2 linked regions of the Ketobacter alkanivorans genome follow. The protein of the gene in region 1 interacts with the protein of each later gene in a pairwise test. Links are inferred from orthologs where the notes say so. Each region holds a gene or a part of one and is shown in the gene's direction. Other genes may lie near its edges.

Region 1 (5,564 bases):
ATAACCCGAACGGAGATTTTGGCCTGGACGGGGGCAAGGTGATGGCGCAAGGTGAGCCCCGTTATACCTTCAGCGGCATCAGTGTGCTCAGCCCCGAATTATTTAAAGGCTGTGAACCCGGCTGCTTCCCCTTGGCACCCCTGTTGCGCCAGGCTATGGAGCAGGGCACAGTGCACGGCGAGCACTACTCGGGTTGCTGGGTTGACGTAGGCACGCCGCAACGGTTGCAGGTGGTAGAACAGATTCTTCAGGAGCAAAGGCAGTGACATCCTTTATTTGGATAGGCCCCTTGGTGGGGTTGTTTGTAGGCTATTTTCTGGCCGGTGGCGGTGTTGTCGGTGTGGTGGGATCTTGTCTGGGTGGCTGGTTGGGCCATCAGTTTGACGTCATCATTCAGCTAAGCAGCAGCGTCTACCAGTTTGCGCAGCCTAAACCCAAGGGGCGCGATTCAGCCATTCAGGCTGCTTTTTTTCAGGCCACATTCGTAGCGCTAGGCCGTGTTGCCAAGTGTGATGGTGCGGTATGTGATGCGGAAATCCAATGGACCACTGCGGTGATGAATCGCATGGGGTTGTCGCCGGAGAAAAAGCGGGAAGCTGTTGAGCTGTTTGATCGCGGCAAGACCAGCAACGATATATCCGAAGAGCTGATCGCGCTCAGGAATGCCTGTGGCCGCCGCACCACGTTGCTGCAAATTTTTATGGAGATCCTGGTGCAGGCTGCCTTGGCCGATGGCAAGCTGGATCAACAGGAATGGGCGACTTTGTCGCATATTGCGCAATCCATTCGCTATCGCCTTTCTTTTTTGGAAAAGGTGGTGCGCAGTGCCCAGGCCTATCAGGAATTCAGGGCCGCCGGTTCCCAGCAGCCCTTATCAGAGCGCGATGAGCTGGTGCGTGCTCACGATATTCTGGGTGTAAGCCCGGATGCCACCGTGCAGGAAGTAAAGCGGGCCTATCGTCGCCTTATGAGCCAGCATCACCCAGACAAGCTCATCGCCAAGGGCATGCCAAAGGAAATGCTGGACATGGCTAAAGAGAAGTCGCAGGCCATTCGCGCCGCTTATGAGATCATCACATCCACGCGTAAAAAGTGATGTACTCAGGGTTTGAAGAGCGTTTCTCCCCAACCGCGGATGGCCTTGAGTAGGACCCGTTCGTAGCCAGTGAAGTCCTGGCTGCTGCCGGGAATAACCCGCTGCTGGTAGCCCTGATGTTGCAAGCGGGTTGCGTTCTGCTTGCGGGTTGCGGGGTTGGAGCGGGCATAAAATTCCGGCGCGATGTCCAGCACCGGTATGCGCAGATCCGTCATGTCTTTGGATTCATCAAACCCCTTCAGTTCTGGCAGTGGGGCTGGGTCGATGATCACCAGTCCGCTAATATCCTGCAGAAACAGCGTCTGTGCTTGTTTGGTTACCAGCGTCGCGCTGCTGCCCAGAGCAATGATTACCAATGGCAGAGGGCTTTTCCCTGCTAAGTATTGGGTGGCGCTGCGGACTCTGGAATCCAGTTTTTGCGGCACGTCCTCCGCCTTGATTTCCGCGTCAGAGCCAGCCTTTGAGTCTCCAGGGGGTTCATAGGAAGGCATCATGTCCGGTGGTTCGGTGGCCTCCGTGTCCAGCTCGGCTGCGTCATTCCCCATAGCCTTTCCCTCCGCGTCGGCATCGGTTGTGGCCGTGCGGGGAGGAATTTTCTGGATGGGGCGATAATCGGGCACGGCGATGCTCAGCGTATTCCAGCCTTTTGCCGCCAGCTGCTGGCGTAAGGTGCGCACTACCCCGGGCCAGTCCGGATTCTGAAGGTTGTCATGTAAAATCAAGGCATTAGCGAAAGTCTCGCCGCTGTGATCCGCTCGGTACAGGGCCAGAAAACGATCCTTGCCACTGCCCAGCCACTGGCTTTCCGTTGCCGAATCGGTGCTTGCCAGCAAAGCGGCTACCGACTCATTGCGCAGGGTTTCATTGCGTTCGACCGCAGCCTTTGGCTGATCGGCTGGCTGGCTCTGCGCTGCTGGGGGTGCCTCAGTTTGCGCCAGGCTAGCTGACTCCGGGTACCAGAGCGCGGCGAGCGAACACACCAGTATCGACAGGGTTGGGGCTTTTAATCCGAACATAGGCGTTGTTAATCAGCTTAGGCAAATTCTCAGTTGCCTTCAGTATAGACGGTGAGTGCAGTACAATGCGCGCTTCCTGCAAGCCGACCCGGAACTCTTTTACGGAAACACGCTATGACCGATTACCTGATTGCCCCCTCCATTCTTGCTGCTGACTTTGCCCGTTTAGGCGAAGAAGTGGACTCCGTGCTGGCGGCGGGTGCCGATGTTGTTCACTTTGATGTGATGGACAACCACTACGTACCCAACCTCACCATCGGCCCCATGGTCTGTAAAGCGTTGCGTAATTACGGTGTCACTGCCCCCATCGACGTGCACCTGATGGTGAAACCGGTGGATCGTATTATCGGTGATTTTATCGAAGCCGGAGCCACCTACATTACCTTTCATCCCGAAGGCAGCGAGCACATTGATCGCAGCCTGGCCATGATCAAAGAAGGTGGCTGCAAGGCCGGGCTGGTCTTTAACCCGGCGACCTCACTGGCCCATGTCGAGCACGTCATGGATAAGCTCGATATGATCCTGCTGATGTCCGTTAACCCCGGTTTTGGTGGCCAGAAATTTATTCCCCAAACCCTGGAAAAACTGCGTCAGGCCCGCAAACTCATTGATCAGAGTGGCCTGGATATCAGGCTTGAAATTGACGGTGGTGTGGGTGTGGGCAACATTCGAGAAATTGCCCAGGCCGGTGCCGACACCTTTGTGGCAGGGTCTGCCATTTTCGGTAAAGAAGACTACAAAGCCGTGATCGACGCCATGCGCGCCGAGCTGGCGCAGGCCTGAAATGCTGATCAAGCTGACCGGCCATTTTCAGGGCCACTTGCCGCAACTGATCGCTTTCGATCTGGATGGTACCCTGGTGGACAGCGTGCCGGACATTGCTGCCGCCACTGACCGCATGCTGGTGGCGTTGGGGCACCCGGCCGCCGGTGAGCAGCGCGTGCGCAGCTGGGTGGGTAACGGCGCGGGGCTGCTGGTTAAGCGTGCCTTGGCCGACAGTTATGATCCCGCGGCTGTGGCCGCTGTCAGCGATGCTGAATTCGATCCAGCCATGGCCGCCTTTCGTGAATACTATGCCGAGGAGAACGGCCGCCTGACCCGGTTGTATGCCGGTGTATCGGATGTGCTGAATGCCTTTTACGACCTGGGTGTGCCAATGGCCGTGATCACCAATAAGCCCAAGATCTTCGCCGATCCGTTGCTGGCAGAGCTGGATATCGCCCGCTATTTTGAATTGGTATTGGGCGGTGAATGCCTGCCTCAGAAAAAGCCCCACCCCATGCCACTGGAGCAGGCGTCCCGACAGTTTGGAGTCAGCTCAGCCCGCAGCTTGATGGTTGGAGACAGCCGCAATGATGTGGAAGCAGCCAAGGCCGCCGGGTGGGTAAGCGCGGCCCTGACCTATGGTTATAACCACGGCGAACCGGTGGCCAACAGCGAGCCGGACTGGTTGTTGGATGATTTTCGGGAGTTGATACTGTAGGCATTTGTGAATTTTGAGGGTTGGCAGAATCCTGCGCCTGGTGTAATGTTGGGGAATATTCGAATCAAATCCGTGTGCAAATAAAGTGAACAACATATTTTCGAATCAACCTTCCTCTCTGATCACCGATCTGCGCTGGCGATGGCGTTGGTGATACTCGTCTTCGGCTGGCTGTAACTTAAGCCCGGCCACCCCCATTGGTAACACGTTAAAAACGATTTCTGTAAGTTTTCTGTAACAACAGAACGTTAAGCATATCGGTCACTTGTGTTTTTGGGCACAAGGGGCGCAGCAAGAGCGGAACACTATGACACCGGACACGTTTAAATCATTGGCCGAACAGGGCTACAACCGCATCCCCCTGATGCGAGAGGCGCTGGCGGATCTCGAAACCCCCCTGTCTACCTACAAAAAACTGGCGGGCCAACCCTACACTTACCTGTTTGAATCTGTTCAGGGCGGTGAAAAGTGGGGCCGTTACTCCATCATTGGATTGCCATGCAGCACTCGCGTCATCGTGAGAGATCGCGAAGTGACCGTGCAAGAAGGGGATCGCATCCTCGAGCAAGTAACCGTCGACGATCCCTTGGCGTTCATCGAGTCGTTTCAGGGCCGGTATAACGTGCCCAATATCGAAGGGTTGCCCCGCTTTAACGGCGGTCTGGTGGGATACTTCGGCTATGACATCGTGCGTTATATCGAAAAGCGATTGGATAAACCGGCCAAATCAGATCCCATTGGGACCCCGGATATCATGCTGATGGTGTCTGATGATATTGTCGTGTTTGATAACCTGCGTGGCTCACTCTACGTGATAACGCATGTCGATCCTGCACAAGCGGATGCTTATGATCGTGGTCAGGCGCGGCTGGATGCCATCATCGAGCAGCTCAAGCAACCGTTGCCGCCGCAACCGGCCCCGCAGCGGTTTACCGTGCAGGAAAGTGATTTCAAATCCAGCTTTCCGCAGCCTGCCTTTGAACAAGCGGTGGATGACATCAAGGAATTCATTCTGTCAGGGGACATCATGCAAGTGGTGATCTCCCAGCGTATGAGCATTCCCTACCAGCTTCCGCCGCTGGATCTTTATCGCGCATTGCGCTGCCTAAACCCGTCCCCCTACATGTACTTTCTCGACATGGGCGACTTCCAGATCGCAGGATCTTCGCCGGAGATCTTGGCAAGGGTGGAGGAAGGCGTGGTGACGGTGCGACCTATCGCCGGAACCCGCCGTCGCGGTAAGACTCACGAAGAAGATCTGGCCATGGAGCAGGAACTGCTGGCTGACCCTAAAGAAATCGCCGAGCACCTTATGCTCATCGATCTGGGGCGTAACGATGTGGGGCGTATCGCAGAAATTGGCACCGTGGCCCTTACCGACAAGATGGTGGTGGAGCGCTATTCCCATGTTATGCACATTGTCTCCAATGTCGAAGGTCAGCTTAAACCGGAGCACAGTTGCATCGATGTATTGCGGGCCACTCATCCGGCAGGCACGTTGAGTGGTGCACCAAAAATTCGCGCTATGGAAATTATTCACGACATCGAACCGGTAAAACGGGGTGTCTATGGGGGGGCGGTAGGTTACCTCTCCTGGCACGGCGACATGGACACTGCAATCGCTATTCGCACCGCGGTTATCAAGGATGGTCAGCTGCACATCCAGGCCGGCGCCGGTGTAGTGGCGGATTCAGTGCCCAGACTGGAATGGAAAGAAACCCAAAACAAGGCTCGGGCAGTATTTCGGGCGATGGCCATGGCGGCCAACGGTCTGGTTCCGGTGGAGGAGTAAACCATGTTGCTGATGATTGATAATTACGATTCGTTCACCTACAACCTGGTGCAGTATTTTGGTGAGCTGGGTGCTGATGTAGTGGTAAAACGCAACGACGAAGTCACCCTGCAGGATATTGAAAACCTGGCACCGGAGCGGTTGGTGATTTCACCTGGCCCCTGTTCCCCCAACGAG
Region 2 (4,222 bases), 2.7 Mb from region 1 along the record:
AGGTCTTAAGATCTTCGAAGAAGTTAAAAAGACGTTTAACGTGCCCATTATCACCGATGTGCATGAGCCCGAGCAGGCCCGGCCGGTCGCCGAAGTCTGTGACATCATTCAGCTGCCCGCATTCCTGTCCCGCCAGACCGACCTGGTGGTGGCGATGGCGCAAACCGGTGCCATCATCAACGTGAAAAAAGCGCAGTTTCTGGCACCTCGCGAAATGAAACACATCATTCGTAAGTGCGAAGAGGCGGGTAACGATCAAGTGATCCTGTGCGAACGGGGTTCAAGTTTTGGTTACAACAACCTGGTAGTAGACATGCTTGGTTTTGGCATCATGAAGGAATTCGGCAGCCCCGTGTTTTTTGATGTTACCCATGCCTTGCAAATGCCCGGTGGCTTGGCAGAGGCGGCTGGCGGCCGTCGTGCGCAGGTAACCGAATTGGCTTTGGCGGGCATTAGCCAGCGCCTGGCCGGTTTGTTCCTGGAAGCCCACCCGGATCCGGACAAAGCCAAATGTGATGGCCCCTGTGCCCTGCGTCTGGCCATGTTGGAGCCATTCCTGGCTCAGGTTAAAGCGTTGGATGAACTGGTGAAAGGCTTTGAGCCTTTAGACACCCACTGATCAATACACACCGATTTATATTTATAACCAATTGAAATTTATTCATAGGAGACATCCTGACAATGCCTAAGATCGCTCAAATCCGTGCCCGCGAAGTGTTGGATTCACGAGGTAATCCTACTGTAGAAGCCGACGTTATTCTGGAATCCGGAGCGGCTGGAACCGCCTGTGCTCCATCTGGTGCTTCCACCGGCTCCCGCGAAGCGCTGGAGTTGCGTGATGGCGACAAGTCCCGCTATCTGGGAAAAGGTGTCCTCAAAGCCGTTGAAGCGATTAACACAGACATCCAGGCACTGTTGAAAGGCAAAAGTGCTGTGGATCAGCGTGCTATCGACCAGCTCATGATCGATGCCGACGGCACAGAAAACAAATCCAAGTTTGGTGCCAACGCAATTTTGGCAGTGTCTTTGGCGGTGGCCAAGGCGGCTGCGGTGTACAAACAGGTTCCTCTGTTCCAGCACATCAGTGAAGCAATGGACGGCAAAGCTGGTCCTTACAGCATGCCGGTTCCCATGATGAACATCATCAACGGTGGTGCTCATGCTGATAACAACGTTGATATTCAGGAATTCATGATTCAGCCAGTGGGCGCCCCCAATTTTGCGGAAGCCCTGCGTTGCGGTGCGGAAATATTTCATGCGCTAAAAGCTGTACTGAGTGCCAAGGGTTTGAATACGGCGGTGGGTGATGAGGGTGGTTTTGCGCCCAACCTGTCTTCAAACGAAGAAGCCTTGAAAGTTATCTCTGAAGCCGTTGAAAAAGCCGGCTACAAACTGGGCGAGAACGTAACCCTGGCTTTGGATTGCGCTGCTTCTGAATTCTATAAAGACGGTAAATACGTATTGGCCGGTGACAATAAATCCCTCACGTCTGCAGAGTTTGCGGATTACCTGGCGGATCTGTGCAACCGTTATCCCATTATCTCCATCGAGGATGGCCTGGATGAAAGCGATTGGGATGGCTGGAAAATACTGACCGAAAAACTGGGCGACAAAGTCCAGCTGGTGGGTGATGACCTGTTCGTAACCAATACCAAGATCCTGAAAGAAGGCATCGACAAGAACATCGCCAACAGCATCCTGATCAAATTCAACCAAATCGGTAGCCTGACCGAAACTTTGGATGCTATCAAAATGGCCAAGGATGCCGGTTACACCGCGGTAATCTCCCATCGCTCAGGCGAGACAGAAGATGCAACGATCGCCGACTTAGCCGTAGCCACTGCGGCTGGTCAGATCAAAACCGGCTCTCTGTGTCGTTCCGACCGCGTTGCCAAGTACAACCAATTGCTGCGCATTGAAGAAGTCATAGGTGATCAGGCCCCCTACAACGGTAAGGCAGAGTTCCGCAATTTCAAATAAGCCGAACCTGCGTGACGGCAGCTAACAGGACGGAAGGATACTCCATCCGTCCTGTTCATCTCTGCGTACCGCCCTCAGGTCATCCATTGGCCGGGGTGGCTTGACCATTCTTACCTAAAGCTCCATTCTTATGCGCATACTCACCTTGCGCCACAGTAAATCATCATGACCGAGAGCAGCCAACCAACGTGGTTCACCCTTCCCAGGTTTTTATTCTGGGTGCTGGTGCTATGTTTCTTTGCTTTGCAGCTGCGGCTGTGGATAGGCGAAGGCAGTCTGGCAGATATCTGGCGGTTGAAAGGCGAAATCGAGCGCCAGGAACAAGAGAATTATCTGGCTGAGGAGCGCAATAAGCGTTTGCAGGCAGAGGTAAAAAACCTCAAAGAAGGATTGGATGCGGTGGAAGAAAGGGCGCGCACCCAACTGGGAATGGTGAAAGAAGATGAAACCTTTTTCCTTATTATTGACGACAATCAGCCGTAACCCGATATGAATAATTCAGTGCGAATTTGGTGTGTAGTGCCCGCTGCTGGGGTGGGGAAGCGTTTTGGTTCGTCGATGCCGAAGCAATATCTGGAATTGAACGGCAAGACCGTTGTTGAAAACACCCTTGAGCGATTGCTTGAGCTGGCTGATATAGCCCAGGTAATAGTGGCCATCAGCCCAGAAGACAAGCGCTTTCAAGGCCTGAAAATCGCCACTCATTCGCGTATAAAGGCCGTGACCGGCGGCAATGAGCGTTGCCATTCGGTGCTCAATGGGTTGCGTTACCTGTCTGAAGTGGGCGATGCACAAGATTGGGTGTTGGTGCATGATGTCGCTCGCCCCTGTGTACGCAGTGCTGATATTGGCAAACTGATTGATCAGGTCGACCAATTTGATGCGGTAGGAGGCATATTGGCCAACCCCGTGCGGGACACCATGAAGCGAGCCAATCGCTTGAATCAGATCGCCGAGACAGTGGATCGCGAGCAGCTATGGCACGCACTCACACCACAGTTATTCCGCTTGGGGGCTTTGCGTAAAGCGATTGAGGCCGCGCTGGCAGAAGGCGTGATGGTAACTGACGAAGCCGGAGCCATGGAGCGAATGGGCCACCAGCCATTGTTGGTGGAAGGTCACTATGACAACATCAAAATCACACATCCACAAGATCTTCCTCTGGCTGCCCTGTTTATGCAGCAGCAGTGAACCCCGATAAGCCGCAACACGATAAGGTAGACACAGATGTTTCGCATTGGCCACGGATTTGACGTGCATCGCTTTGGAGAAGGCGACCATTTAATGCTGGGAGGCGTTTCGATTCCCTTTGAGCATGGCTTTGTTGCTCACTCTGATGGCGATGTTGCGCTCCACGCCCTGGCTGACGCGTTGCTAGGTGCAGCGGCATTGGGTGATATCGGTCAACATTTTCCTGATACCGATGCCCAATACAAAGGCGCGGACAGCCGAGTGTTGTTGCGCCATGTGATGGGGGTGGTGCGCACAGCCGGGTACCAGGTCGGCAACGTGGATGTCACCATTGTTGCGCAGGCCCCCAAAATGGCACCACACATACCATTGATGCGAGCGAATATTGCAGAAGATCTGCAGCTCGACTTGGGTGGGGTCAACGTAAAAGCCACGACCACCGAAAAACTGGGTTACACCGGCCGCAAGGAAGGCATTGCGGTGCATGCCGTCGCCTTGATTTATCCCTTATGAGTATCCAGCATCAGGCGTTGCCTGCCTTTGGTTTGGATCAGGCTCCTTATGCTTATGGCGCGCCAGTTTGCCAAGCGGATTTTAAGACCTTCCCGCAGGATTTTGTTGTAGAGGAAGTGCTGGGCTTCGAACCCTGTGGCGAGGGTGAGCATTTGTTTCTGTTGCTGCAAACCGATGATCAAAATACCCGCTTTACCGTAAAGTGTTTGTCCAGCCTGTTTGGTTTATCGCAACGAGCCATTACTTACTCAGGGCTAAAAGATCGCCGTGGCCTTACCAGTCAATGGTTCTCTTTGCATCTTCCCGGTAAAAACCTCGAACCCGATGCTGTGGCAATGGCAGAGCAGGGCATCACACTGCTACGCTACGCTCGTCATAACAAAAAACTGCGTATTGGCACCCATAAGACCAATCGTTTCCAAATAGTGCTCCGTAACCTGGTCGGGAAAGATCAATTGGAGCAGCGATTGGCTCTTATAAAAGAGTCAGGCGTGCCCAATTATTTTGGCGCGCAGCGTTTCGGGCACGATAGCGGCAA

What was found. Proteins that work in one complex are often made in the same cells at the same time.
Region 2: the proteins of rpe (region 1) and eno interact in binary tests that used the Escherichia coli proteins (3 or more experiments, as listed by UniProt). The link is inferred for Ketobacter alkanivorans from one-to-one orthologs.

Annotation. Positions count from the first base shown.
Region 1 is NZ_CP022684.1:3,713,641-3,719,204, forward strand. The notes cover bases 1,283-4,060. They hold rpe (ribulose-phosphate 3-epimerase), read left to right. Parts: upstream 1,283-2,226; coding sequence 2,227-2,895; downstream 2,896-4,060. Other genes in these bases: Kalk_RS15810 (DUF3530 family protein), read right to left, coding at 1,283-2,112; Kalk_RS15820 (phosphoglycolate phosphatase), read left to right, coding at 2,897-3,595; trpE (anthranilate synthase component I), read left to right, coding at 3,903-4,060. Also shown: N-acetylmuramate alpha-1-phosphate uridylyltransferase MurU, read left to right, coding at 1-266; co-chaperone DjlA, read left to right, coding at 263-1,096; more of Kalk_RS15810, read right to left, coding at 1,102-1,282; more of trpE, read left to right, coding at 4,061-5,387; Kalk_RS15830 (anthranilate synthase component II), read left to right, coding at 5,391-5,564. UniProt on the Escherichia coli protein: Catalyzes the reversible epimerization of D-ribulose 5-phosphate to D-xylulose 5-phosphate.
Region 2 is NZ_CP022684.1:1,037,059-1,041,280, reverse strand. What follows is about bases 1-2,830. They hold eno (phosphopyruvate hydratase), read left to right. Parts: upstream 1-681; coding sequence 682-1,980; downstream 1,981-2,830. Other genes in these bases: ispD (2-C-methyl-D-erythritol 4-phosphate cytidylyltransferase), read left to right, coding at 2,470-2,830; ftsB (cell division protein FtsB), read left to right, coding at 2,146-2,463; kdsA (3-deoxy-8-phosphooctulonate synthase), read left to right, coding at 1-619. In the rest of the region: more of ispD, read left to right, coding at 2,831-3,171; ispF (2-C-methyl-D-erythritol 2,4-cyclodiphosphate synthase), read left to right, coding at 3,208-3,684; tRNA pseudouridine(13) synthase TruD, read left to right, coding at 3,681-4,222. UniProt on the Escherichia coli protein: Catalyzes the reversible conversion of 2-phosphoglycerate (2-PG) into phosphoenolpyruvate (PEP). It is essential for the degradation of carbohydrates via glycolysis.